3 regions of the Klebsiella sp. SYXHC3 genome follow, and region 2 is predicted to be linked to each of the others. Evidence: riboswitches for the same ligand, from Rfam matches in the RefSeq annotation. Region 2 holds a riboswitch; each other region holds the start of a gene.
The links. A riboswitch is a leader RNA that binds a small molecule or an ion and turns the genes downstream of it on or off. The one in region 2 is predicted to bind thiamine pyrophosphate.
Positions count from the first base shown of each region.

Region 1 (9,693 bases), on a different contig from region 2:
TCGGCTGGCAACGTTAAGGCGCCAGCTCTCCAGAATGGTGAGCGCGTTGTCGATATGTTCGGCAGGGAAGATAACGGCAAACTCTTCGCCGCCGTAGCGGTAAAGCGAGATCTCCTGCGGCTGCAGGATCTGTATCCCTTCACGCGCGACGTTGCGCAGCACGATGTCACCATTGAGGTGGCCCCAGGTATCATTAATTGATTTAAAGTTGTCGATATCGACCAACGCGAGGGCGAAAGGCTGGTGATCGTTCATCAGGGCGGCGATATCGCTGTCGAAGGCGCGGCGATTTTTGCAGCCGGTTAGCGCATCGATGGTGGCCTGGCGGACATAGGTGAGCTCACGCTGTTTATTGCTCTCGATCGCTTTGCTGAGCATGGCTTCCAGCCGCGGCGCGCGTTTGACGTCGCCGGTCTTAATGGCGTTAATGATGTTCATCAGTACGGTACGCGAAGCGTGGCGCAGATACAGCCCGAACAGGACGATGACAATGGCGGCGAGGGCGAACCCCCAGGCGACAATATCGGTTTCATAGCGCGTCAGGTCATCAAGGGTGGCATCGGTGACGCGGAAAATAACGAACCAGTCAGGGTTGGTAAAGGAATAGTAGTAGTACCAGGCCTTATGTTCCTCATCATAAAGTTGGCCTTCCGCGCTGGTCATTTTGTCCATCAGTTCCGCGCTAACGTAGGTTTTAAATAGCGCGCCGGTATCGGGATGGATAACCACTTTGCCGTCGCGTTGCACGACAAAAAACTCGCCCTGTACCGGCGAGACAATCTGCCGTAACGCGTAGCCCATTGAGGTCAGATCCATATGAAATGCCAGACTACCTTTGAGCCTTCCCTGCGGTGAAATGACAGGCCGGTAGACGGTAACGGTAGGGTGGTGGGTGAAGTAGTCAAGGTAAGGAGTGGTATAGAGGCTGAAGGTACTGGCTTCCGCCTGGCGAATAAACCAGGGGCGCGTTTTTGGATCAAACGTGCGGCTCTCATCGCCTTCCATCACTTCGGGGGCGCGCAGATAATGACCAAGAGTATCGGCAAGCGAAATGGAGGAGACCGTCGGCATCAGCTCCTGCAGACGCATCAAATCGTCCAGACCCTTTTGCGGATTGAGATTTACGGCGCTATTGAGCGCATCGTCGCGGGCAAAGTATTTCGTCGCGCGCGCCAGAATGTAGTCATTTTCGCGCAGCAGCGATTCGGTGTAGTTCACCGCAAGGTTATGGGTGAAGTTGCGGTTAATATGGTGATAATCTTCAAGAAAGTTTTTCTTCTGCGTCGCGGTAACAAAGATTGCGATTAGTAAAAAACTGAGCAAAATCCCCGCAAACCCCACTACGATTGGCGTAGTAAAAGAGAGCTTTCTGTTGTGGCGTGCCATAAGTTGTTAATCGTCCGGGATTTATAAACCGTGGGTTTAGACGCAGGTTAAGCCAGCATGCCTGCTTAGCGAATCCTGTAACTATCGCTAAATTATAACGCTGAGTGCGCTCATCATCGTGATTAATATTTAATAGCAATATGTTTGCGGCAGTGCGGACGGTAGAGGCAGGGCGAAGAGAGGAAAGAAAAGCTCGCCCTGGTCAGCGTCCGCTGCTGACCAGGGCAGAATAGAAAAACGGCGGCAGTTCGGCGAGCCTCCGTTTTTCATCTCTCGTGCAGGCACGCAAAATAATCAGCTGCTTGCAGCATGCTTCATGATGATTGCGAGGCGCGTCCCAGCCAGCTATCCCAGTCTTTCCATACCGGCTGCAGGCCACGGGCGGCAAGCGCGCTGGCGACCTCTTCAGGGCGGCGATCGTCGTGTGGCGCAAATTGCTCAAGCTCCGGATGATCGTCGGCGTAGCCGCCGGGCTGGGTTTTGGAGAACGCGCTGACGTTGTTAATCGCCAGCGGGATCACCCGGTCGCGGAACCACGGTGATTCACGGGTCGAGAGCGACAGCTCAACCTCCGGCGCCAGCAGGCGGAAGGCGCAAATGGTCTGCACCAGCTGACGTTCGTCCATCAGCGAGGCTGGCGCAATCCCTCCGGCACAAGGGCGTAAACGCGGGAAGGAGATAGAGTAACGGCTGCGCCAGTAGCGCTGCTGTAGCCACAGCAGATGCTCGGCGACCATAAAGCAGTCCACCCGCCAGCTGTCGGAAAGACCAATGAGCGCGCCGAGGCCGATCTTGTCGATCCCCGCTTCGCCCAGGCGATCCGGCGTATCAAGGCGCCAGAAGAAATCCTGCTTTTTACCTTTCAAGTGGTGCTGGGCATACATGCCTTCATGGTAGGTCTCCTGGTAGACCATCACCCCATCAAGCCCCAGCGTTTTTAGTTCGGCATACTCTTCGGTCGCCAGCGGCTGCACTTCCATATGCAGCGAGGCAAACTGGCGGCGGATGGATGGCAGATGCTGGCGGAAATAATCCATTCCGACCTTACTCTGATGTTCGCCGGTGACCAGTAACAAATGCTCAAAGCCTAAATCGCGGATTGCGGCGCATTCGCGGGCAATCTCTGCTTCATCCAGCGTCTTGCGCTTAATGCGATTACTCATTGAGAAGCCGCAGTAGGTACAGTCGTTGGCGCACAGGTTGGACAAATACAACGGTACGTAAAAGCTGACGGTGTTGCCGAAGCGCTGCCGGGTGAGGCGCTGTGCGCGCTGGGCCAGCGGTTCAAGGTAATCGGCCGCGGCAGGAGAGAGCAGAGCCATCATGTCATCGCGGGTGAGCTGCTTTGCCGCCAGCGCTCGTTCGACGTCGGCGGCGGTTTTGCTGTTGATGCGCAGGCGGATGTCATCCCACTCCAGCTGCCGCCAGCGATCGCTAAAAGTTTTCATGCCAGCGCCTCCAGAAAGCCGGTCAGCGGGCTGGTGGCCTGCGCCTGAGTACTGCGTGCGCCCGGTCCGGCCTGACGCGCCAGTAATCCGGCATCGACCGCCATGCGGAAGGCGCGAGCCATGGCGACAGGATCGTCGGCGACGGCAATGGCGGTATTGACCAGCACCGCATCAGCGCCCATCTCCAGCGCCTGCGCCGCGTGGCTCGGTACGCCGATCCCGGCATCAACCACCACCGGTACCGTCGCCTGTTCGATAATAATCTCCAGCATAGCCCTGGTTTCCAGCCCCTGGTTGGAGCCTATCGGCGCGCCCAGCGGCATCACCGCCGCGCAGCCAGCCTCTTCCAGCCGTTTGCACAGGACCGGGTCGGCGCCGCAATAGGGCAGGACGACAAAACCTTCGCGCACCAGCAATTCCGCCGCCTTCAGGGTTTCAATGGGGTCAGGCAGCAGCCAGCGGGCGTCCGGGTGGATCTCCAGTTTCAACCAGTGGGTGCCTAAGGCTTCCCGCGCCAGGCGGGCGGCAAATACCGCTTCTTCCGCCGTCTTGGCGCCTGAGGTATTCGGCAGCAGGTTAACGCCCGCCGCCAACAGCGGCGCGAGAATCGCGTCATTGTTCTGGCGTAAATCGACGCGCTTCATCGCCAGCGTCACCAGCTGGCTTCCCGAGGCGCGAATCGCCTCGACCATCACCTCCGGGGCGGCAAATTTGCCGGTTCCGGTAAAAAGGTGGGATTCAAAAGTCTTATCAGCAATACGTAACATGTCAGCCTCCGGCGATAACCTGAAAAAGCAGGACCCGATCGCCTTCCTGCAAGAGATGATCTTCCCACCGTTCGCGTGGCAGGATGTGTTGATTGAGCGCCAGCGCAACGCCCGGCTGGAGCTGTTCCAGTTGGCTGAGCAGGGCGCTTACGCTGAGGTTGTCCGCGCACTCCAGCGGTTCGTCGTTAAACCAGACTTGCATCATGGCCTCCGCATACCGGGCAGCCCTGGGCCTTTTGCAGCGCAAGGTTGCGCCAGTTGCTGGTGCGGGCATCAAACAGCCGTAGCGTGTTGCGCGGCGTCGCCATGCCGCTAAGGAGCTTTATGGCCTCCAGCGCCTGCAGCGTCCCCATCATGCCGACGACCGGACCGACGATTCCCGCGGTGCGGCAGTTACGTTGCGGTTCGGCGGTGTCCGGCCACAGGCAGCGATAGCAGCCCTGCGCCCAGGGCGGCGTCAGCACCATCAACTGGCCGCCGAAGCCGACGGCGCTGGCGGTCACCAGCGGCGTCTCAAGGGCGACGCAGGCGGCGTTAATCGCCTGGCGGGCGATCATGTTATCGGTACAGTCCAGCACCACGTCGGCTTTCGCCACTTCAGCGCGCAGCGCCTCGCCGCTTAAACGCTGCTGTAGCGCCACGAGGCGGATTTGCGGATTGAGTTGGTTGAGCCGCGTCTTTGCCGCCGCGGCTTTTGGCTGGTCGATATCGTCGCTGGTGAACAGAATTTGCCGCTGCAGGTTGCTGAGATGCACCGCGTCGTCATCGGCCAGCGTCAGCGTCCCGACGCCGGCCCCCGCCAGATATAGCGCCGCCGGCGAACCTAAGCCGCCCAGGCCAATAATCAGCGCCCGGCTGGCTAACAGTTTCTGCTGTCCCTCAATGGCGATATCTTCCAGCAGCAACTGGCGGCTATAGCGCATGAAATCGTGATCATTCATCGCCTGCTCCCGCCAGCGCTAACAGTTGTGCAGTGGCATCCCGCCAGTCTGCTGCCTGGGTAATGGCGCTGACGACCGCGATGCTGCCAACGCCGGTGGCCAGTACGCCCGGTGCTTTTTCCAGACTGATGCCGCCTATCGCTACCGTCGGATAATCGGCCAGCCGCTGAATATGCCCGGCAAGCTGTTCGAGGCCCTGCGGCGCCGAAGGCATCTGTTTGGTTTGTGTCGGGAAGACGTGTCCCAGTGCGATGTAGGAAGGGCGCGCCGCCAGCGCGACGTCAATTTCCATGTCGTCGTGAGTGGAGACGCCAAGGCGCAGTCCGGCTTTACGGATGGCGCTCAGGTCGGTGGTTTCCAGGTCCTCTTGACCCAGATGTACGCCATACGCCCGGTGCTTAATCGCCAGTTGCCAGTAATCATTGATAAACAGACGCGCGCGATAGCGGCGGCCAAGCGCGATGGCGGCGATAACATCATCCTCTACGTCGCTGTCGCGCTGGTCCTTGATCCGCAATTGAATAGTGCGTACGCCGGCTTCCAGCAGGCGCTCATTCCACGCCACGCTATCGACAACCGGATAAAGCCCGAGACGAAACGGTACGGGCGGAAAGTCAGGCTGGTACATCAGGCATTTTCCTTTTTCAGGTAGATTTCACCGCCGCGGGCGCGGAAGTTATTCGACATATCGGCCATGCCGGCTTCGATATTTTGCTTCGCGGCGTAGTCGCGGACCTCCTGCGTGATCTTCATCGAACAGAATTTCGGCCCGCACATGGAGCAGAAGTGGGCGACCTTGCCGGATTCCTGCGGTAAGGTTTCATCGTGATAGGCCCGCGCGGTAAAGGGATCGAGCGCGAGGTTGAACTGGTCTTCCCAGCGGAATTCGAAACGCGCTTTTGACATCGCGTTGTCGCGGATCTGCGCCCCGGGGTGGCCTTTAGCGAGGTCGGCGGCGTGGGCGGCGATTTTGTAGGTAATCAGCCCCTGTTTTACATCCTCTTTGTTGGGCAAGCCGAGATGTTCTTTTGGCGTGACGTAGCACAGCATGGCGCAGCCAAACCAGCCAATCATTGCCGCGCCGATACCGGAAGTGAAATGATCATAGCCCGGCGCGATGTCGGTGGTGAGCGGCCCCAGCGTGTAGAACGGCGCTTCGTGGCAGTGGTCCAGCTCTTCGGTCATATTGCGGCGAATCATCTGCATCGGCACGTGGCCGGGGCCTTCAATCATCACCTGAACGTCATACTCCCAGGCGATTTTAGTCAGCTCGCCCAGCGTATACAGCTCGGCGAACTGAGCCTCGTCGTTGGCATCCTGAATCGAGCCGGGGCGCAGACCATCGCCGAGGGACAGCGACACGTCATAGGCGGCGCAGATTTCACAGATTTCGCGGAAGTGCTGGTAGAGGAAGTTTTCCTGATGATGCGACAGGCACCACTTGGCCATGATCGAACCGCCGCGCGAGACGATCCCGGTCAGCCGCTTCGCGGTCATCGGCACGTAACGCAGCAGCACCCCGGCGTGAATCGTGAAGTAGTCGACGCCCTGTTCGGCCTGTTCCAGCAGGGTATCGCGGAAGGCTTCCCAGGTCAGGTTCTCGGCAATGCCGTTGACCTTCTCCAGCGCCTGGTAAATCGGGACGGTACCAATCGGCACCGGGCTGTTGCGCAGGATCCATTCGCGGGTCTCGTGGATATAGCGGCCGGTGGAGAGGTCCATTACCGTGTCGGCGCCCCAGCGGGTTGACCAGACCAGCTTCTCGACCTCTTCTTCAATGGAAGAGGTCACCGCCGAGTTGCCGATATTGGCATTCACTTTCACCAGGAAGTTGCGGCCGATAATCATCGGCTCGGATTCCGGGTGGTTGATATTGGCCGGGATGATGGCTCGCCCGGCAGCGACTTCATCGCGGACGAACTCGGCGGTAATGTTGTCCGGCAGGCGGGCGCCAAAGCTTTCTCCGGCATGCTGCTGGCGCAGCACCTCGCTGCGGATACGCTCGCGGCCCATGTTTTCGCGAATGGCGATGAATTCCATCTCCGGGGTGACAATCCCCTGGCGGGCATAGTGTAGTTGCGTCACGCATTTGCCAGCGACGGCGCGTTTAGGCGTCAGCAGGCCGCCGAAGCGCAGTTCATCAAGGCCATCGTCGGCCAGCCGCGCTTTAGTGTAAGCCGAGCTGCGTTCGTTGAGCGGCGCGCAGTCGTTACGCGCGTCGATCCACGGTTGGCGTAGTTTTGCCAGCCCCTGGCGGACATCGATGTTGATCTCCGGGTCGCCGTATGGCCCGGAGGTGTCGTACACCGGTATCGGTTCGTTGGCTTCGTACTGGGGGTTATCGTTATCACCGCCGATGAGCGTCGGGCTGAGCTGAATTTCACGCATCGGGACACGGATATCAGCCTGTGAGCCTTGAATGTAGATGCGGCGAGAATTAGGAAAAGCGGTACCTTCCAGCGTATCAATGAATCGCTGCGCGTGTTCGCGTTGTTCCCGGCGGGTCAGTTTGGTAGTAGACATAGCGCATTCCAGTTACAAAAAAGGAGATGGCTTGTCAGACGACGGATGGAGTAACAGATGCGACCAGCCCGGAACGGGCAGGTGCGACCAGCAGTTTACTCTTGTTCCCTTCGCAGGTATTAGCCTGATCAGGTTCCGCGGATCCCGAATAAACGGTCTCAGCCTTTTCCACTTCAGCGTTCGCGTGGAAAATAGGCACTCCGACAAGATGAAATCCCTCCGCAGAGGGATAATGTATGTAAATTACTCGTTAACGGTTCACAACTCAAGCGGTCGGCGCGATATTGTCGCCAACGTTGTCTTTCTGATCGTGAGCGACGACCAGCGCCAGCAGCTTGTCCTCAAGCGCGAAGCGCGCCTCCAGCGATTCGCCGATATCTGACAGCGCCTGCTGAAATTCGAGATAGTTATCATGATCGATGGCGTTTTCGAGGCAGGTATCGTAGTAGTCCATCATCTGCTGGGTATTGGCTTCCAGCTGCGGGTAGATTTTGGTAGCGGCTAAAAGAGGGGTACTCCCTTCCATTTCTCCGATAATACGTTCATAAATATTAAAATGACCGGATGAGAGGTAATCCACCAGGCTTTGGCAAAAGTCATCCAGCGCCTTTTCATTAAGCCGCATAAAGGACTCTTTGCCGGGTTTCAGGCCAACCAGGTTGTAGTAAGCCACGAGCAAATGCTTACGCACAAGCAGCCAGCGATCGACCAGTTTGTTATTGCCTCCAACACGTTCCGTCAGGTTTTCCAGCTGGTTTAACATGATTGACTCCGCAAGATTAAAAATAACGTTGCTCAGCAAATGTAAATATAATGTTAAAAGTGCCAGTAAAACGAAGGTAGCGCAATAGATATGGATCGTATTATTGAAAAATTAGATCGCGGCTGGTGGATCGTCAGTCACGAACAAAAATTATGGCTTCCCGCAGGGGAATTACCACATGGCGAAGCGGTAAATTTTGATCTTGTCGGTGAACGCGCGCTACATCTCGGCGAGTGGCAAGGCGAAGCGGTGTGGCTGGTGCGTCAGGATCGTCGCCGTGATATGGGATCGCTGCGCCAGGTATTGGATCAGGATCCTGGGCTTTTCCAGTTAGCAGGGCGCGGGATCCAGTTGGCCGAGTTTTATCGATCGCATAAATTCTGCGGCTACTGCGGCCACCCGATGCATGTCAGTAAAACCGAGTGGGCGATGCTGTGCGGCCACTGCCGCGAGCGCTATTATCCGCAAATTGCCCCCTGCATTATCGTCGCCATTCGTCGCGACGATTCAATTCTGCTGGCGCAGCATACCCGCCATCGTAATGGTGTCCATACGGTGTTGGCCGGGTTTGTCGAAGTGGGTGAAACCCTTGAGCAGGCGGTCGCCCGCGAAGTGATGGAAGAGAGCGGCATTAAGGTGAAAAACCTGCGCTATGTGACCTCCCAACCGTGGCCCTTCCCGCAATCATTGATGACCGCCTTTATGGCTGAATACGATAGCGGCGATATTGTCGTGGATAAGAAAGAGCTGCTGAGCGCAGAGTGGTATCGCTATGACGATTTGCCGCTACTGCCGCCGCCGGGCACGGTGGCGCGACGCCTGATCGAAGATACGGTGGCGATGTGTCGGGCAGAGTACGAGTGACATGTTACACTGGGCGCATCAACGCTAAAGGAATGTAAAAATGACCGAACTGAAAAACGATCGTTACCTGCGTGCGCTGCTGCGCCAGCCGGTTGATGTCACCCCGGTGTGGATGATGCGCCAGGCGGGCCGCTATCTCCCGGAATACAAAGCCACCCGCGCGCAAGCGGGCGATTTCATGTCGCTGTGTAAAAATGCCGAGCTGGCCTGCGAAGTAACGCTACAGCCGCTGCGCCGTTACCCGCTGGATGCGGCGATCCTCTTTTCGGACATCCTGACGATTCCGGATGCGATGGGGCTGGGGCTATACTTTGAAGCTGGCGAAGGCCCGCGCTTCACCTCGCCGGTGAAATGCAAAGCCGACGTCGACAAACTGCCGGTGCCGGACCCGGAACAAGAATTAGGCTACGTGATGAACGCCGTGCGCACCATTCGCCGTGAACTGAAAGGCGAAGTACCGCTGATTGGTTTTTCCGGCAGCCCGTGGACGCTGGCGACCTATATGGTCGAAGGCGGCAGCAGCAAAGCCTTTACCGTCATCAAAAAGATGATGTACGCCGAACCGCAGGCGCTGCACGCGCTGCTGGATAAGCTGGCGAAAAGCGTCACCCTGTATCTGAACGCGCAGATCAAAGCGGGCGCGCAGTCGGTGATGATTTTCGACACCTGGGGTGGCGTGTTGACCGGCCGCGACTATCAGCAGTTCTCGCTCTACTACATGCATAAAATCGTCGATGGCCTGCTGCGGGAAAACGAAGGCCGTCGCGTACCGGTAACGCTGTTCACCAAAGGCGGCGGACAATGGCTGGAAGCGATGGCGGAGACCGGCTGCGATGCGCTGGGTCTCGACTGGACCACCGATATTGCCGATGCTCGCCGTCGCGTAGGCCACAAAGTGGCGCTGCAGGGCAATATGGACCCGTCGATGCTTTATGCCCCTGCCGCCCGCATTGAAGACGAAGTGGCGAACATTCTCGCCGGCTTCGGCCAGGGCGAAGGCC
Region 1 covers NZ_JBXUNG010000018.1:20,406-30,098, forward strand. The annotation lists gene AC2CGP_RS23945 (sensor domain-containing diguanylate cyclase) at 1-1,386, opposite strand, end outside; gene thiH (2-iminoacetate synthase ThiH) at 1,701-2,834, opposite strand; gene thiG (thiazole synthase) at 2,831-3,601, opposite strand; gene thiS (sulfur carrier protein ThiS) at 3,603-3,803, opposite strand; gene AC2CGP_RS23965 (HesA/MoeB/ThiF family protein) at 3,787-4,542, opposite strand; gene thiE (thiamine phosphate synthase) at 4,535-5,170, opposite strand; gene thiC (phosphomethylpyrimidine synthase ThiC) at 5,170-7,065, opposite strand; TPP riboswitch at 7,154-7,278, opposite strand; gene AC2CGP_RS23980 (Rsd/AlgQ family anti-sigma factor) at 7,331-7,828, opposite strand; gene nudC (NAD(+) diphosphatase) at 7,919-8,692, shown strand; gene hemE (uroporphyrinogen decarboxylase) at 8,733-9,693, shown strand, end outside.
Region 1: linked by a shared signal. The riboswitch ahead of thiC (phosphomethylpyrimidine synthase ThiC) and the one ahead of thiM (hydroxyethylthiazole kinase) in region 2 are both predicted to bind thiamine pyrophosphate.

Region 2 (9,693 bases):
AGGCCGTGATATTGCCGTTTTCTCAAAGGGGAATATTCAGCGGCTGGTGGCGGCGCTGGTGGAAAGCCAGCGTTTGACCTTAACGACGCGTTACCAGGTAGACTATATCGAAACCCTTTATGGGCTGGTACGTTCGCGGCTGGCGGTGGCCATTCTCCCGGCGCTGTATACGACCTATTTGCACGATCCGGCGTTAAAGGTGGCGCAACTGCAGCAGCCGGCGCTCACGCGGACGGTGGCCCTGATGCGTGGGCCGCAGGCGCTTGCACCGTTAATCGAAGAGTGTTTTTCTCTGTTACAGTCCGCATTGCGCTAGGGCAGGTGTTTTATCAGTACGTCCACCGTCAAATGGTTGATGTACTCCAGCGAGTGCGAGGACAGCACCCCCAGCAGCCGGTTATGGTGTCCGGCGATAATTAAATCGATATGGCGTTGTTGTACGCACTCTTCGACATCAGCAAAACGGCGGGTCGTCACCAGCGATAGCGTCTGTACCGGCAGGGCGACGGTCGTCGCCAGCTCGTTGAGCAGGGCTTTGGCCTGAATGACCTCTTGCGATACTTCATCATTCTGCAGGCTGTCGGACACGTAATTAAGCGCCCGGTAGTCGGTGCTGATGTGGGCGATGGTAATCCGCATCCCGTTTTCCTGCGCCATCCTGGCGGCGTGTTGTAGCAACGGAACACCATCAAGGCTGCTATTAATCAGTACCAGCGCATGGTGATAAACGGTCATATATACCTCCGCGCAATAAAACAGTCCTGAACTCATTTTGGGCCTGCGGCGAGGGGAACGCAAATCAGAACATGCGAGGCGAATGGATAAAAAAATCCCCCGCGGCCAGAAAGGGCGCGAGGGAGATTCAGCGATTATCGCTTACGGGGTGACAATGTTGAACCAGAATTCAAATTTGTCCATGTAGCTCAGCATTTCATCGAGCTTAGCGCCATTGCCGCTAATCTTGACGTCGCCCTTATCTTCAGCCTGCTTCAGCGTTTCCTGTTTCAAAATGATCTTGTTCAGGGTATCGCGGTTCAGAGTAATACTGGCGTCAGCGTTGTCTGCTACCGCATTAGCGGTGTGGTTAAGCACGCCATTTTCCAGCTCCAGCTTGTACTTACCGCCATCTTTACCAAGATCGATGTTGAAGACCGCTTTTGCCGCGCCGGCTTTCTGGCCGTTGATATGTACGCCCAGGTAGTCGAAGAACATCTCCGGAGTCATTGCACGAACGGTATCCGGGCTGGCGGTGTTAGGCGTCGGGAGCTTCTGTACGCCGTTACGCAGTTCCTGCGCGCCGGTCAGGTAGAAGTTGCGCCAGGTACCGGCTTCCGCCTGGTAGCCTAACTGCTCCAGGGCATCCGCTTCGAGGTTACGCGCATCGGCATTCTGCGGGTCGGCGAAGACGATTTTACTGGTCACCTGCGCCACCCAGCGGTAGTTCCCCTGCTGATAGTCGGCTTTGGCTTTCTGCATGATGGCATCGGCGCCGCCCATGTATTCAACGAACTTCTTCGCAGCCTGTTGCGGCGGCAGCTCGTCGAGGGTCGCCGGGTTGCCATCGAACCAGCCGAGGTAGTAAACGTACGTCGCTTTCACATCGTGGCTGACGGAGCCGTAATAACCGCGGCTCGACCACTGTTTTTCCAGCGATTCCGGTAGCTTGAAGTTAGCGGCGATTTCATCGCGGGTCAGGCCTTCGTTGGCCATACGCAGGGTCTGGTCGTTGATGTAGCGATACATGTCGCGCTGACCTTTCATCAGCTTGATAATGTTGTCATTACCCCAGGTTGGCCAGTGGTGCTGAGCGATAATGACTTCAGCATCGTTGCCCCAGCGGTCGATAGCGGCGTTAATATATTTTGACCAGGCCAGCGGATCGCGGATCTTCGCGCCGCGTAGCGAGTAAGTGTTGTGCAGGGTATGGGTAACATCCTCTGCCGCTTCAATCATTTTCTTCTCTTTGACATACCACAGCATTTCCGACGGTGCTTCGGAACCTGGTGCCATCATGAAGTCGTAGGTCAGGCCATCAATCACTTCCTGCTGGCCGGTTTTAGTGATGTAGTTGGTCGGCTGGAGCAGCGTCACGGTACCCGCAGAGGTGGTGGTGCCAAGACCAGCGCCGACCTGGCCTTTGGCGTCAGGCTTCAGCAGGTTGCCGTACATATAGCTGGCGCGACGACTCATCGCGGTACCGGCCATAATGTTCTCGGAAACCGCTTCTTCCATGAATCCGGCCGGGGCGTAGATTTTTACTTTGCCAGCCTTCACGTCGGCTTCATCAACCACGCCGCGGATGCCGCCGTAGTGGTCAACATGGCTGTGGGTGAACAGGACGGCGACAACCGGCTTTTTACCGCGGTTGGCGTAGTAGAGATCCATCGCTTCTTTCGCCGGCTCGGCGCTCAGCAGCGGGTCGATAACGGTGATCCCTTTCTCGCCTTCGATGATGGTCATGTTGGAGAGATCGAGATTACGGATCTGATAAACACCGTCGGTGACTTTAAACAGGCCGCCGATATTAATCAGCTGTGACTGGCGCCACAGGCTCGGGTTAACGGTATCCGGGGCTTTTTCACCTTCTTTGACGAAGTCATATTTTGCCGGGTTCCAGATAACGTTGCCTTGCTCGCCTTTAATCATGGTCTGCGGCAGCGCGGCGATAAAACCTTTATGCGCGTTATCGAAATCAGTTTTATCGGCAAACGGCAGTTTGTTGTACAGCGCGTTATTTGCCTGCTGAGTTGCCGGGGTGGCGTCCTGCTGCTGGGCGGCAGCGAAGGCGGAAAGCGACAGCGAAGTTAAAACACCGGCCAGAGCCAGATGTTTAGCGATCTGATTTAATTTCATTGCATGGCCTCTTAGATTATTTGTTCCGCTATCAATGTTTAATATCAGCGGATAATTCAAATGCGGACTAATTACTGGCCATTTTAAAGCGAATACTTTGCGTTGATAGTCCCATATGGGACTGGTCATTATCAAAGAAATAATCACCCTCGAATCTGCTATCACTTCGCTGCTATACTCGATACCACAGCAGACTGCGCAGCAAGGGGCATAGCGTGAATTTTCAGGATATCCATAGCTATTATCAGCAACTCAACATTGATGCCTTTTTTCCGCAAATAATTGCGCAAGGGGAAGCCCTGACGGTTGCGGCTAATAAAAAATTAGCAATTCAGCCAGGATATATTTATTTTTGCACTGAAGGTTCGCTGTCAATATTAATGCCGGATAGTGGCCTTCATATTGGTAATTCCATTGAGTATATGCCGATAGGGCTTATGGAAAGGTACTGCCCGCTGGCGAAGTTTGAATATATCGGTAGCGCAGCGGTGAAGCTGGTTAACGTCACTTATGATGTCTTTGACCAAATCTTTTTACACGGCGGCCCTGAACGCGTGCAGGAGCTGGCGACCATTCTGACCTATATGTCGATCTTTACTATCGATCTTCATAACGAACGCCGACAGATGACCAGCTATCAGACCATCAGGCCGATGCTGTTTCGTTATCTTTATCGCCAGAGTACCCATCAGGGGGAAAACGAAGGCCTGGCGCTGTTTATTATTAAGCGTACTAATCTGTCGCGCACGCATGTTTTTCGGGTGCTGGCGGATCTGAAAGCCGGGGGCTATATCACGATGAAGCGCGGCAAACTGGTTTCTATCGACCGACCATTGCCGGAAGCCTACTAGCAGAGAGGGAAAACTCCCGCGACCGGGCGCCGCGGGAGCAGGACATTATGGCGTAACGATGTCGAACCAGAATTCGAACTTGTCCATATAGCCCAGCATTTCATTGAGCTTATCGGCGTTACCGGTGATTTTCGCATCGCCGTTATCAACGGCCTGCTTCAGCGTCTCCTCTTTGAGGATGATCTTATTCAGGGTGGCGCGGTTGAGGGCGATAGTGGTATCGGCATCTTTCGCTTCCGCATTAGCGGTATGGTTCAGTACGCCGTTTTCCAGCTCCAGCTTATACTTGCCGCCGTCGCTGCCGAGATCGATATTAAAGACCGATTTCGCGTTACCCGCTTTCTCGCCGTTGATGTGCACCGCCAGATAGTCGAAGAACATTTCTGGTGTCATCGCGCGTACGGTATCCGGGCTGGCGGTGTTCGGGGTTGGTCCTTTCACCACGCCGTTACGCAACTCCTGCGCGCCGGTGAGGTAGAAGTTACGCCACGGGCCGGATTCCGCCTGATAGCCTAACTGTTCAAGGGCATCTGCTTCCAGATTACGCGCATCCTGGTTTTTCGGATCGGCGAAGACGATTTTACTGACCACCTGAGCTACCCAACGATAGTTACCCTGGTCGTAATCCTCTTTCGCTTTCTTCATGATGGCATCGGCGCCGCCCATGTAATCGACGAATTTCTTCGCCGCTTCTTCCGGCGGCAGTTCGTCGAGGGTGGCCGGGTTGCCGTCGAACCAGCCGAGATACAGCACGTAGGTGGCTTTCACGTCGTGGCTAACAGAGCCGTAGTAACCGCGGTTAGCCCAGGTGTTGGCAAGGCTATCCGGCAGTTTGAATTTAGCGGCAATTTCATCGCGAGTCAGCCCTTCGTTAGCCATACGCAGGGTCTGGTCGTTAATGTAACGGTACAGGTCACGCTGGCTCTTAAGCAGGTTGACCACGTTTTCGTTGCCCCAGGTCGGCCAGTGGTGCTGAGCCATAATAATCTCAGCCTTGTCGCCCCAGCGTACAATCGCTTCGTTGATGTACTTCGACCACGGCAGCGGTTCGCGGATTTTCGCGCCGCGCAGCGAATAGGTGTTGTGCAGGGTGTGTGTTACGTCTTCCGCGGATTCAATCAGTTTTTTCTCTTCGATGAACCACAGCATTTCCGATGGCGCTTCTGAACCTGGCGCCAGCATAAAGTCATAGGTCAGACCGTCAATAACTTCTTTCTGACCGTCTTTTTCAATGATATTAGTTGGGGCAATCAGGGTAACGGTACCCGCCGAGGTGGTGGTGCCCAGACCGGCGCCGACCTGTCCGGTGGCCGATGGTTTCAGCAGGTTGCCGTACATGTAGCTGGCGCGGCGGCTCATGACGTTACCGGCCATAATGTTTTCAGCCACCGCCGCTTCCATAAAGCCGGACGGCGCGTAAATTTTCACTTTCCCGGATTTCACATCCGCTTCATCTACTACGCCGCGCACCCCGCCGTAGTGGTCAACGTGGCTGTGGGTATAGATAACGGCGACGACCGGTTTCTTACCGCGGTTTTTGTAATACAGATCCATGCCCACTTTAGCGGTTTCTGCCGACACCAGCGGATCCACGACGGTAATGCCTTCTTTACCTTCGATGATGGTCATGTTGGAAAGATCCAGATTGCGGATCTGGTAGACGCCGTCGGTCACCTCAAACAGGCCGCTGATGTTAATCAGCTGCGACTGCCGCCACAGGCTCGGGTTGACGGTATCCGGGGCTTTTTCACCTTCTTTGATGAAAGAGTACTGTTGCGGATCCCATACTACGTTACCTTGTTCTCCTTTAATGATCTCGGTGGGCAGGGCGGCAATAAACCCTTTATGGGCGTTGGTGAAATCGGTGTTATCTGAGAAGGGGAGTTGGTTATAGAGAGCGTCGTTGGCTTGTTTAGTGGCAGCGGTCGCTTCTTTTGCGGCGACTTCCGCCCATGCTGACAAGCTGATCGATGACAGCAAGCCAGCAATGGCCAATCCTTTTACTATGGGGGTCAATTTCATTGGAATCCTCTTACCTTAATGGCGATTCACTCGTTAATTCCGATCTGACGTGGTGTTACAGCTTGTAACGCTTTCTTGAACTATAACCTATTGTTTACATTGAGCAAGTTTGTGGTTACAAAAAAAATACATTAATTAAAAAACCACACTCTCGTAGGTAAAATGAGATTTATCCAATGGGATTAATGTCGCTTATTTAGCTCGGCGTTTGACGTGTCGGCTACTGCGGAGAAGGGAAAAAGCGGCCCTTAGGCCGCTTTTAAATTAACAATGAAGCGGCGCTATTTGGCGTAGCCTAAAAATTTACCGTCCTGCATGACGGCAATTTTTCCTGATTGGTAGACAATAAAAACGTATAAACCCTGAGAATAGGTTTTCGCGTCAGCATTGCTTTCGTCTAAGGCCGCGGGTTTGCCATCAACTGTCAGCCCGGTTGAGTTTGTGACCAGCTTCATACCATTGAAGATCTTCACTTTTTTGCTGGATTGCGCTTTCTGCACGGGATATAAAGCCTGTGCATTTTCCAGCGCCTGTTTCTCCGCTGCGGCATTCACCGTAGCCTGTTTGTTTTGTTCCGCAATATAACAGGCATCTTTACTGATCCCCTGTGCTTCGCACTCGGCCATACGCTGCGCTGGTGAACTGCAACCAATCGCGATGGCTGCGCTGAGTGCCAGCAGCAGCATAGAAACGTGTTTCACTTTCATCATTAACGACCTTAGTGTCGAAATTATTTTTAACATGTTATGCAAACTAACGGCAGCGGCGACTACTGCGGTTACTGTGTTCGCTTAGTTAGTAACGCGTAGTAACTATGTCTTATGGTTATTAAGTGAATTGTGATCTAAATCAACCGCCGCACGGATAGCTAAAATTTTGTGTAATCGCTTACATGGCGCAGGAAAAAGTGGCGTCTCTGTGGCAAACGTACAAGGATGATACAACGACGCGTAATGACGGTATGCAAATCAGCCATTATGATGGCGCTTTCTACAAGGATCATAAGGGATTATGAAGTGGATACTGTTGAGGAAATAAATGGAACATACTTTTTTGCGGGGCGTTCAAACCTTACCGCCTCAGAACTATTTTTCATGGTCTTTGTCTTCAATACTGCTGATCAATTTGGTATCAAAGATGTTGCCTCTGTATATGCACTGTATGCGGGTATAAATGATCAGGCGACACGGGCTAAACCCGGAACGGCAATTCCTGGAACATCCAGACTATCGAAAGGTGCCAGACGAGTATTTGGCAATAGAATGTTCCCATTTGGGTTAAAAATGCCTACATGGATTGGCGGTTATACTCCATGGACTGCAAAAAGGAGGATGGTGAGGAAAATTGGAACGTGGGTGGGACGGACTATTCCCCTCATTGGTGAAGTGATCATTGTGGCTGATGTATCGCAGATCATTTACAACACGATCATTGAATACAATACCATCGCGCGGGGCAACGATAAGCTATGGTAGAAGATATCGAAAAACGCGTCATCAAGTTGTTCACTATTCGTAGTGGGACCTATATCCTCAGGAACAAGAAATACGCTACATACACGGCAGACTCGAGTATTCATTTTGATGTCCAGTTAGATCAAGATGACGTTGAAGAGTTGGTTGAAGACTATGAAAAAGAGTTCAACGTCGACATGTCGAATTTCCATCTTGAAACGTACTATCCCGAAGTCAATTTTTCATGGAATCCATTTAAAAAGCCTGAACCAGTAGATGTTCCAGAGTTCACCATTGATATGTTTATCCAGTCTGCCAAAGCCGGGAGATGGTTGTACGATTAAGGGACATATCGCCAGTAGATCTACCGCTTTTACCGTTTACAAGACTTATCGCTGGCATTACTATCCTGATTAAAGATTAACGGAACGTTAGTCGCCATTTTGTACCAAATGACTCGGGGTGCCCTTCTTTGTGAAGGCTGAGAAATACCCGTACCACCTGATCTGGATAATGCCAGCGTAGGGAAGTCAGAGACCGCATGGTCTGCGCTGCTTCCTCATCTGGCGGGAGCAAACCATGCATCAACCGCTAAATCCGGCGCATATCGCGCACCTGCAGCAGCTTTTCCGCACCTCTTCGCCGCTTGTTCACTGTATGACCAACGATGTGGTCCAGACTTTCACCGCTAACGTCCTGCTGGCTATTGGCGCCTCGCCGGCGATGGTGATTGATCCTACGGAAGCCGCGCAGTTTGCCGCCATTGCCGATGCGCTATTGATTAATGTCGGGACCTTAACCACTGAGCGCGCCAATGCGATGCGAGCGGCGGCGCAGAGCGCCCGCCAGGCGGGAAAACCCTGGACGCTGGATCCGGTTGCCGTCGGCGCGCTGACGCTGCGTACCGATTTTTGTCGCGAATTACTGGAACTGCGGCCTGCGGCGATTCGCGGTAACGCCTCGGAAATCATGGCGCTGGCGGGGAGCAGCGGCGGCGGGCGCGGCGTGGACACGACCGATAGCGTAGCTGCGGCGTTACCCGCAGCCCAGGTGCTGGCGCGCAAGCTCAATACCGTGGTCGCGGTGACGGGCGAGGTGGATTACATCAGCGACGGTGAGCGCACGCTTGCCGTGAGCGGCGGTAATGTCCTGATGACGCGGGTGGTGGGGACCGGCTGCGCGTTATCCGCGGTTGTGGCGGCAAGCGCCGCGATGCCCGGCGATCGGCTGCAAAACGTGGCAGCCGCCTGCGGCCTGATGAAAATGGCGGGAGGTGAAGCGGCGCGACACGGCGGCCCCGGCAGTTTTATCCCGGCATTCCTCGACGCGTTATACGCGGAGGTGGCGGCATGAAGCGGATTAACGCCTTAACCATCGCCGGCACCGATCCCAGCGGCGGCGCCGGGATCCAGGCCGACCTCAAAACATTCTCCGCACTCGGCGCTTACGGCTGCTCGGTGATCACCGCGCTGGTGGCGCAGAATACCCGCGGCGTGCAGTCGGTATACCGCATTGAGCCGGACTTCGTGGCGGCGCAGCTGGATTCGGTGTTTAGCGACGTGCGAATCGATACTACGAAAATCGGCATGCTGGCGGAAACCGATATCGTTGAAGCGGTGGCGGAACGTCTTGCCCGCTATCAAATTGCCAACGTGGTGCTGGATACCGTAATGCTGGCGAAAAGCGGCGATCCGCTGTTATCCCCTTCCGCCATTGCGACGCTGCGCCAGCGCCTGCTGCCGCACGTTTCACTGATCACCCCGAATTTGCCGGAGGCCGCGGCGCTGCTCGATGCGCCGCATGCGCAAAGCGAGCGCGAGATGCTGGAACAGGGCAGGGCGCTGTTGGCGCTAGGCTGCGGGGCGGTATTAATGAAGGGCGGACATCTGGACGACGCCGAAAGCCCGGACTGGCTGTTTACCCGCGAAGGCGAACAGCGCTTTACCGCGCCGCGCGTGCAGACCAAAAATACCCACGGTACCGGCTGTACGTTATCTGCCGCGCTGGCGGCGCTGCGTCCGCGCTATGCCGATTGGGGACAAACGGTCGCCGAAGCGAAGGGCTGGCTGTCGGCGGCGCTGGCGCAGGCCGATTCGCTGGAAGTGGGGCACGGTATCGGCCCGGTACATCATTTCCACGCCTGGTGGTAAATGGCAGTGAAACGAGACAGCAGAATCTACTGAAAAAACGCGCTCCCGGCTGGAAAATATGCTAACTCGGTACCAGGCTTAACCTGCCCAAAATTTTTGGGTTGGGATAAAACATGCTGGCTGCGGCCAGCACTTACGGGAGATAGCTATGACTGATATTACGCAGTTGCTTGGCAAAGATGCCGACAGCCTTTTACAGCACCGTTGTATGACTATTCCAGCCGATCAACTCTATTTACCGGGAGCGGATTACGTCGACCGGGTGATGGTGGATAACAACCGCCCGCCTGCGGTGCTGCGTAATATGCAGACCCTCTACAACACCGGGCGTCTGGCGGGAACGGGATACCTGTCCATTCTGCC
Region 2 covers NZ_JBXUNG010000001.1:1,198,590-1,208,282, reverse strand. The annotation lists gene AC2CGP_RS05915 (LysR family transcriptional regulator) at 1-316, shown strand, start outside; gene AC2CGP_RS05910 (universal stress protein) at 313-735, opposite strand; gene AC2CGP_RS05905 (alkyl/aryl-sulfatase) at 877-2,853, opposite strand; gene AC2CGP_RS05900 (helix-turn-helix domain-containing protein) at 3,069-3,704, shown strand; gene AC2CGP_RS05895 (alkyl/aryl-sulfatase) at 3,750-5,726, opposite strand; gene AC2CGP_RS05890 (lipoprotein precursor-like protein) at 6,008-6,433, opposite strand; gene AC2CGP_RS05885 (STM2901 family protein) at 6,743-7,201, shown strand; gene AC2CGP_RS05880 (DUF1493 family protein) at 7,195-7,524, shown strand; TPP riboswitch at 7,629-7,725, shown strand; gene thiM (hydroxyethylthiazole kinase) at 7,760-8,533, shown strand; gene thiD (bifunctional hydroxymethylpyrimidine kinase/phosphomethylpyrimidine kinase) at 8,530-9,330, shown strand; gene fbaB (class I fructose-bisphosphate aldolase) at 9,479-9,693, shown strand, end outside.

Region 3 (9,693 bases), 790 kb from region 2:
ACAGTCGCCTGTTGTAATGCTGACGTTGCCACTTCGGCAACGTTGCAAAGGAGAATGATCATGGCTGTTGTGATTGCATTTTTGGCCGGTATGTTGACACTGCTCAGCCCCTGCACCTTACCGGTGATCCCGCTGGTGTTTGCCAGCGTAAGCGGGCGTAAGGGACAACTCATCCTGTTGTTGTTCGGTATGGGGTTGATGTTTACCGCTGTATCGTTGCTGGCCACGGCGGCAGGGGGATGGTTAGTCAATCTGACTATCGTCGGGCGTTGGCTGGCGCTGGGCTTTTTGGTCGTTGTGGCTATCAGTTTGCTGTCAACACGCGTTGCAGGCTGGCTCGGATCGCCAGCGGTTGCGTTGGGTAATCAACTTAACCAACAGAGCTATCGTTATGGCAGTGGGCTCGCTTCAGTATTCGCCGGACTGGCGATTGGACTACTTTGGGCGCCGTGCGCGGGACCGGTGCTGGGGGCGATATTTAGCCTGGCGTTGTTGCAAGGAAATTCAGTGACTACCGGCATCTTGCTGCTTTCCTATGCCAGCGGATGCGCGCTGATGTTGCTGCTATTGGGGTGGTTCGGCGCGCGGCTGATTTCCCGTTTGCGCGGTGGTCAGGTGATAAGTGGGCGGTTACGCCAACTGGCTGGCGTGGCAATGTTGGCCGCAGTGGCATTAATCGCCAGCGGTAGCGATCGTTATCTGCAGGGCGCCAGCGGTTTAACCCATCGTCTGGAGCAGCGGCTCAGCGCGTTTATGCCCCAGGATCAACAACGAGTTCGTCTGGAGCCGATCGTTGCGCCGCGGCCAACCAGCGCTATGCCGGAATTGCAAGGCGGTACCGCATGGATTAATAGCCCGCCCCTTACCAATGCGGCGTTAAAGGGCAAGGTGGTGCTGATTGATTTTTGGACCCGCGATTGCATCAACTGTCAGCATACGCTGCCTTATGTACGGACGTGGGCCAATAAGTATCGCGATGCGGGGCTGGTGGTGATTGGCGTACATACGCCGGAATATCCGTGGGAACGGTCGTTGCCGCAGCTTCGTGAAGCGGTCAGCCAGCGGCAGCTAAACTATCCGGTTGTCGCAGATAACAACTACGCCATCTGGAATGCGTTTGGTAATCAGTACTGGCCGGCGCATTATTTCTTCGACGCGCGGGGGCAACTGCGTTATACCGCCTTTGGCGAAGGCGATTATGCCCGTCAGGAGCAGGTGATCCAACAACTGCTGCGCGAAGCGCGGACGTGAGAGGGAAATAAAAAAGCCGATAACAGCAGTTATCGGCTTTGCAGGACACTTGCTAATCGGCAGTGTCTTATTTCGCCAGCAGTTCCTGGGCGGTGCGTTCAACGAGGCTCAGCAAGACCTTCACATCGTCCAGCGTCACCACCGGGTTGAGCAGCGTCAGCTTCAGGCAGGTTACGCCGTTATGCTCGGTCACGCCGACGTTGGCGCGGCCGGATTCCAGCAGGGCGTCGCCCACGCGCTGGTTGAGCAGGGCGATCGCGGCGCTATCACTACCAGCCATTTGCGCCGGACGTGAGCGGAACAGCACGCTTGCCAGCTGCGGCTGCATGACCAGCTCCAGCGTTGGCTGAGATTTCACAAATTCCGCGACGTTTTTCGCCATCGTCACGCCATGATCGATGATTGAAGCGTATTGTTTCTTGCCCAGTGCCTCAAGCCCCATCCACAGCTTCAGCGCGTCGAAGCGGCGGGTGGTCTGCAGCGATTTGGAGACCAGGTTCGGAACGCCGTGTTCTTCATCAAACTCGGAGTTCAGATAGGCCGCCTGATAGCGCATCAGCTCGTAGTGGCGAGCATCTTTCAGCAGGAAGGCGCCGCAGCTAATGGTCTGGAAGAACTGCTTATGGAAGTCCAGGGTAACGGAATCCACTAACTCCAGGCCATCGAGGTAATCGCGATACTGCTCGGAGAGCAGCAGCGCGCCGCCCCACGCGGCATCAACGTGCAGCCAGATCTGGTGCTCCGCCGCGATACCGGCGATATCACGCAGCGGGTCAATCGCGCCCGCGTCGGTGGTACCAGCGGTGGCGACGATGGCCATGATCTGCTCGCCGTTGGCCTGCGCTTGCGCAATCTTGGCCTTCAGGTCGGTGACGTCCATACGGGCGAATTCATCGGTTTTCACCAGCGTGACCGAGCGGTAGCCAAGCCCCATCAGCGCCATGTTCTTCTGCACCGAGAAGTGGGCGTTTTCCGAGCACAGCACTTTGTACTGACGAATGTCGCCCGGAATACCATCCTGTTGGATGGAATGCCCCTGACGAGCGAAGAAGGCGTCGCGTGCCAGCATCAGGCCCATCAGATTGCTCTGGGTGCCGCCGCTGGTGAAGACGCCGGCATCGCCAGCCGGATAACCGACCTGCGCACGTAACCACTCGATCAGCTTCATCTCAATGATGGTGGCTGAAGGGCTCTGATCCCAGGAGTCCATGCTCTGGTTGGTGGCGTTGATCAGCACTTCCGCCGCCTGGCTGATAACCAGGCTTGGGCAGTGCAGGTGCGCCACGCACTGCGGATGGTGCACCGACAGGCTGTCTTTCAGGAAGTACTCGATCGCACGTTCAATCGCCGCCTGGTTGCCCAGACCCTGTTCGTTAAAATCAAGGGTGATGCGCTCACGGAGTTCATCAACGCTTTTCCCCTGATACATTTCAGGTTGTTGCAGCCACTGCGCAACCGCCTGGCTGGCCTGGGAAATGACCTGCTGGTAAGCGTCAATGCTTGCCGCGGACCCAGCCAGAATCGGATTCAATTTGGACATTGCGGTCACTTACTCCACTCAGACCGGTTTTACGCCGGCGGCCAGCAGGGCCTGTTCAAACTTATCGAGGAACACTTCCAGCTCCGCGTCGCTAATCAGCAGGGACGGCAGCAGACGCAGTACGCAACCGTGACGGCCACCGCGTTCCAGGATCAGGCCAGCTTCGAAGCATTTCTTCTGCAGCAGTGCGGAGAGTTCGCCGTCAGCCGGGTAGCAGCCCATATGATCCTGCGCCTCGTTCGGCTTCACGATTTCGATACCGATCATCAGACCGAGACCGCGTACGTGACCGATAACCGGATAGCGTTTTTGCATTTCCGCCAGTTTGCCTTTCAGCCATTCGCCCTGGGCGGCGACTTTGTCGGCAATCTTGTTATCACGCAGATGGCGCAGGGTGGTCAGACCGGTGGCCATCGCCAGCTGGTTGCCGCGGAAAGTACCGGTATGATGGCCAGGTTCCCAGGCATCGAACTCTTTCTTAATGCCCAGAACCGCCATTGGCAGACCGCCGCCAACGGCTTTCGACATCACGATGATGTCCGGCTCGATGCCGGCATGTTCGAAGGCGAAGAATTTACCGGTACGAGCAAAGCCTGCCTGAACTTCATCGATGATCAGCAGAATGCCGTGCTCTTTGGTGACTTTGCGGATGCGCTGCAGCCACTCAACCGGCGCCGGGTTCACGCCGCCTTCGCCCTGTACGGCTTCAAGGATAACCGCTGCAGGTTTGCGAACGCCGCTTTCCACGTCGTTGATCAGATTTTCGAAGTAGTAGGTCAATGCCTTGACGCCCGCTTCGCCGCCGATACCCAGCGGGCAACGGTAAAGGTGCGGATAAGGCATAAACTGGACTTCCGGCATCATGCCGTTGACCGCCGCTTTTGGCGACAGATTGCCGGTCACGGACAGCGCGCCGTGGGTCATCCCGTGATAACCGCCGGAGAAGCTGATCACCGCCGTACGGCCAGTGTATTTTTTCGCCAGTTTCAGCGCGGCTTCAACGGCGTCAGCGCCGGAAGGACCGGTGAATTGCAGGCAATACTCTTTCCCTTCGCCCGGCAGGCAAGAGAGCAGGTATTCAGAGAAGCGATCTTTTAACGGTGTTGTCAGATCGAGGGTATGTAACGGCAAGCCGCTGGTAATGACACTTTGGATGCTCTGCAGTACTTCAGGATGGTTATGGCCCAGAGCGAGGGTCCCGGCGCCGGCGAGGCAGTCCAGGTACTGTTTGTTATCCGCATCGGTCAGCCAAACGCCTTCGGCTTTGGTGATAGCGAGCGGTAACTTGCGAGGGTAACTCCTGACATTCGATTCGAACTCAGCCTGACGAGCCAAAAAGGTTTCGTTGTTCGCGTCCAATAAATCTGCACTTAAAGTATCAATACGGACTTTATCCGTCATCATATCACTCCCACAACCAGCGTTACGTTTGAACTCTGGTTGAATAAAAAGGTTTAGAAAATTGAATCGGCATTCATAAAGCGCGCACAATATATGGCTTTTTAAATCCGCATTCAATCTTTAATTTAAGGCGCTATTTTGACGCGATTATTACATACAGGAATGTCAATATAATTGGCTGATTTTAAAACTAAATTTCGATTGTTTTTAAAACCATGGAAAGTGTAATTATTAGTGAGAAAGTCTATATATTTTTATTACCGCTTCGCTGAATGACTGACGGAAATACTTCCGTCAGTTTTATGGTTACTTAACGCAGTTCGATCGCATAATTTGCTAAAGGTGTTACTTTTTTCACCAACTTATTGTTATATAAAAATTGTTCATACGCGTCATAACGCGGCTTATCTAACGCTGCCGGATCGGTGGCGAACAGCGGCACGCTCTGTAACCACGCCTGCTGGTTTAGTTCGGTATTGAGTTCCGGATGCTCTTTGGCAAACCGCTGCCAGGTTTGCTGCGGATGCGCACGCAAATAGCTCACTCCCTGCTGTAATGCGTCGAGGAATTTTTTGATTTTAGGGGCGTTGACCTCGGCTTTGTTTGCCACGATCACCAGTTCGTCGTAAGCGGGCACGCCATAGTCTTCCACATTCATGACCACCGGTTTTTTGCCCTGCAGTTTGAGTTCCAGCGCTTCGATATTGCGATAACCGCCGATAACGGCATCGACCTGACCGGCCAGCAGTGCGCTGGTAAGCTGGAAATTAACGTTGATTAGTTTGATGCTGTCAGGGGCGATGTTGGCGTGCTGCGCCATGGTGGCCAGCGTCGCCTGTTCAATACCGCTCACCGAATATCCCACTTTTTTCCCTTGTAGATCGGCCGGAGATTTGATGCGCGGATCCAGCGCAATCACGGTATTCAACGGTGAGTGGATCAAAGTACCGACGCGAACCAGCGGCAGCCCTTCATCGGCGAAGAAGTGGACCTGTGGTTGATAGGTGATCGCTAAATCCGCCTGGCGTGCGGCAACCAGACGCGGAGGGAGCGCCGGATCGGAAGGGGGAATGATATTGACATCCAGTCCGGCATCCCGAAAGGCGCCAATCTGTTCCGCCACCATAATGGGCGCATGATCCGGGTTGATGTACCAGTCCAGCACCAGGGTCAACTTTTCATTTGCCGATGCCTGGCCGCAGACCAGCAGAGTGAGGCTGGCCAACAGAGGTATACGCATATCTCTTCCTTATTTGTCTCTTGATAAGTTATTCCGGCGACCAATTGATCAGCCGGTGCAAAAAGGCGTCTACCGCCAACCACAGCGCGATGGTCAGCAGCACTAAAATAAACAATGCGGCGAAGCAGATATCGGTTTGCAGGCGAGCATTGGCATTCAGCATTACGTAGCCAAGCCCCTCGGCGGAGCCGACCCATTCGCCAATAATCGCGCCAATGGGGGCGACGGCGGCGGCCATCCGCAGGCCGGAACCGAGCGCGGGTAGCGCCGCCATGAGTCGGACATGGCGCAATTGAGCACCAAAGGAGGCGCCCATGGTACGAGCCAGATCGAGATAGTCGCGATTGACCCGTTGCAGACCGTCAAAGAAAGCCGAGGTAACGGGGAAGAAGATAACCAGCACCGCCATCATAACCTTGGCGCTCATACCAAAACCAAACCACAGCACCAGTAGCGGCGCGAGGGCGAAGACCGGAATGGCCTGGCTGGTCAGTACCAGCGGCATTACCCACCGCTGTAATCGCGGCGACATGGTCATACAAAGCGCCAGCACCATACCGAGCGCGACGCCGAGCGCCATTCCGCTGAGAATTTCGCTCAGGGTGACAAGGGTATGGCTGGCCAGATAGCTACGGTTATTCCACAGCGCTTCAGCGACCGCCGCAGGAGAAGGCAACAAAAAAGTGGGAATGCCGCTGTAGCTCGCCAGCTGCCAGAGCAACAGTAGGCCACAAAATACGCTGCACCCGCGCAGTAACTTGCCCCTCATCCGTTCGCCCTCATCAATTGCTGCAGCAGCTGCGCCTGGCTTGCCAGCAGCGCGGGATCATCCGGGGCGCGAGGCGGGATTCCGCTTAAATGATGACTATCATCAATCCTGCCCGTCGGCGAAAGCACCAGCAGCCGATGGCTGAGGCGGCAGGCTTCCATCGGGTCGTGGGTAATGAGCACTACGGTACGCCCGGTGAGCAAGCGCGCGGCAAGGGTCTGTATCCGCGTTCGGGTAAGCGTATCGAGGGCGGAAAACGGTTCATCCATCAGCACAATGGGGCGATCCTCATAGAGGGTGCGTGCCAACGCCGCGCGCTGGCGCATCCCACCGGACAGCGCGGCCGGGCGTTCATCAGCGCAGGAGGCGAGCCCGACCAGCTCAAGAAGCTCGTTTACCCGCGCGTTATCGGCCTTTTCACCGCGCAGCCTGGCGCCGAGGGCGACATTTTCCCGCACGTTAAGCCACGGATAGAGCAGATCTTTTTGCCCCATCCACGCCAATCGCGTGGTAACAGGAAGGCCATCGCTGGCGACGACGGTTCCGCGGGTTGGCGCCGCCAGCCCGGCGATAGTACGCAACAGGCTGGTTTTGCCCGCGCCGCTGGCCCCCAGCAGCGATACCCATTGCCCGGCGGCAATATCAAAGGAGAGATCGCGAAAGAGGGTCCGGGTGCCAAAGCGCAGACATAAATCGCGAATGTGAATACCTGGCGCCATCACCCCTGGTCCTGCCCGGCGGCGTTCAGTCCCATCTGCCAGAAATTACCTTCCAGCCGGGTAGCGGTAGTGAATATGTCGCTCAGTCCGGCTAACCGGGATTCCGCGCCGCGCTGTTGCCAGAGCGTTTCCAGCAGGTCGATCGCCGCGTTGACGCCGTGAAGATAGCTCTCGTCGCCGTAATTGCGGATCCACGGCGCGTAGGGGTTATCGTGCAAGTTGGTTTGTGGGTTGTGCAGCAGACCAAGCCCGATCTCCGCATAGCCCGCGACGCAGGGCAGCAGCGCCGCCAGTAGATCCAACGCGTCGCCGGAGTGGCCGATATCCAGTACGTAGCGGGTGTAGTTGATGGTTTCCATCGCTTCGCTTTGCAGGGCCATAGCGTCTTCACTCAACCCCCATTGCTCGCAATAGCCTACATGTAGCGGTAGCTCAGCAAGGATGGCATTCATCGAGGCGGCGGCGGCGCGCATCTCCGGCAACGTGCGAAGTTTGCTGACCAGCAGGGCATAGCTGCGGGCGAAATGGATTAGGAACAGATAATCCTGGGTTAAATAATGACGAAAGGCTGCCTGCGGCAGCGTACCCGCGGCTAATTGCTGGAGGAAAGGGTGCGACACGTAGCGTTGCCATTCGCCACCGGCCTGCTCGCGCAGTCGACCGTAAAGACCTTGGGTAAAAGCGGGAATCATCATGGGACCTCCTGAAAATAGGGGGAGATCCGGGCGTGCAGAAGTGTGAACAGGCAAAACTGAAAACTGGCGAACATGCCGACCCGTCCCTTCGCTGGCATGACCCAGATCAGGTTCAAAGGGTTCGGCTTTTACGCCATCTCAGCCCTCACGGGACACCCCTCGGTTGCGACATGTTATACGTCATTCACTTTTTGATTACAACGGCGGCGAACTAAAAACCATCGCACATGGTGACACTGTCACTTACTAATGGTCATGCGTCAGAACGATAAATAACATTTATCAATTTGTGTGATTAACCACGCTTTTTTATCCAAAAATAAGCAAAGTAAGGCGAGGGTAAGTTGGCGAAGAACAAGGACTTACGATATATTTTTAGCTCATTCCCTCAATATTCCCTTATGAATGCGTCAGTGCTGGAGACCGCATGAAGCTGGCAGGCCTTACTCTTTTACTGATGCTTGCTCTCGCGCCTGGCGCGTCTCGTGCCGCCCAATTGTTCGACCCTGAAGATGGCATGCTCGATATGAGCCAGTATTTGCAGGATAACCCGTACGGTTTTTTGCCGGTGCCGGTGATGATTACCGAACCGGCTATTGGCTACGGCGGCGGTCTGTTTGGTTTATTTCTGCATGGTAAAGGCTCCCGCGAGGGCGATCGTTTTATTCCACCGGCGCTGACCGGGTTCGGCGGTGGTGGGACGCAAAATGGTACATGGTTCATCGGCGCCGCGCATCGTCATACCTGGAATCATGACAGTATTCGTTATCTGGTTGGCGCGGGCTACGCCAATGTCAATCTCGATATCTATTCGGGTGACATTGCCGGGTTTAACAAAAATGTGGCGGTGCAAACCCATACCAAAGGCTTTGGCGGTCTGCAAAAGCTGTTGTTCCGCGTGGGGGACTCACCGGTTTTTCTCGGCGCCTCGCAATTCTATGCGCACACCGATGTAACCGCGGACAATCAGCTGATTAACAAGGTGTGGCAGCGGGTGCTGGGGGAAAACAGCACCTCTTCGGCCTTGGGCGTGGTGGCGGAATATGACACCACTGATAATTTTTTCTACCCTAAGAAAGGGTTATCACTGCAGGGCGAGTACCGTTTTTACCGCGCTCTTCTCGGCGGCGACTATCATTACAATCAGTTGTCGCTGGATGGTAAATACTTTCTACCGCTGGCGCCGACCTTAACCCTGGCGCTGGCGGCAAATTATCAGTCGCTGACTCATCATGACAAGCATCTAACGCCAATGGCCCGGCCTTACATCGAACTGCGCGGCATCTCGCGTTTTCGCTATCAGGGCGATTATGTCGCTGTCGCCCAGACGCAACTGGCCTGGCAATTTGCGCCGCGCTGGATCCTGCAAGGTTTTGTCGGTATCGGCAGCGCGAGCGATGAGGCGGGGTCGCTGTGGCAGCAAACCGAAGTGGCGTGGGGCTCCGGGTTTCGTTATCTGGTCGCCCGTCAGTATGGTTTATTTACCGGCGTCGATGTCGCATTTAGCGAACACGAACAGGCGGTCTATTTTAACGTGGGTTCCGGACTGTAAAGGTACGAATAAAAATGAGATGGAAAATAACCGTCATGACGCTGCTGTTGACCTCTGGCGCCGTGTGGAATGCCTGTGCGGCGGAAAGTGACGACAGTGATAGCTACTTTCCCATCTGGGGAGACGAAGCCCGCGCCCGCGGTTATTCCATCCCGCTGCCGTTTGGCGTCAATCTCAGCTATATGAATATGCGCCAGGATATTATGGTCGACAGCATCACCTTTTCCGGACTGAAGCTGGGTAACCATCCGATCCCCAGCGACATGTTCGCCATCGATGCCGGGCACACGCGGGAGAAGAGCAAAACCGAGAATCTTCGTCTCGATATGTGGGTGTTTCCCTTCCTTAATGTCTACGGGATTTTAGGCCACACCCGCGGTTCGTCGGTGTCGAATGTGTCGGTCGATGCCGACCCAACGCAATACCGCGGTCTGGATCGCATCATCGCCGGCGCAGTGCATAACCTTAATCAAAGTGGCGAGTTGCAAAATATCGATTTTGTTCTCGATTTTAAAGGTACCACCTG
Region 3 covers NZ_JBXUNG010000001.1:411,700-421,392, reverse strand. The annotation lists gene AC2CGP_RS02080 (cytochrome c biogenesis protein DipZ) at 61-1,251, shown strand; gene AC2CGP_RS02075 (pyridoxal phosphate-dependent decarboxylase family protein) at 1,319-2,800, opposite strand; gene AC2CGP_RS02070 (diaminobutyrate--2-oxoglutarate transaminase) at 2,810-4,195, opposite strand; gene AC2CGP_RS02065 (ABC transporter substrate-binding protein) at 4,503-5,432, opposite strand; gene AC2CGP_RS02060 (ABC transporter permease) at 5,461-6,201, opposite strand; gene AC2CGP_RS02055 (ABC transporter ATP-binding protein) at 6,198-6,923, opposite strand; gene tenA (thiaminase II) at 6,920-7,615, opposite strand; TPP riboswitch at 7,682-7,785, opposite strand; gene AC2CGP_RS02045 (BamA/TamA family outer membrane protein) at 8,043-9,167, shown strand; gene AC2CGP_RS02040 (hypothetical protein) at 9,182-9,693, shown strand, end outside.
Region 3: linked by a shared signal. The riboswitch ahead of tenA (thiaminase II) and the one ahead of thiM (hydroxyethylthiazole kinase) in region 2 are both predicted to bind thiamine pyrophosphate.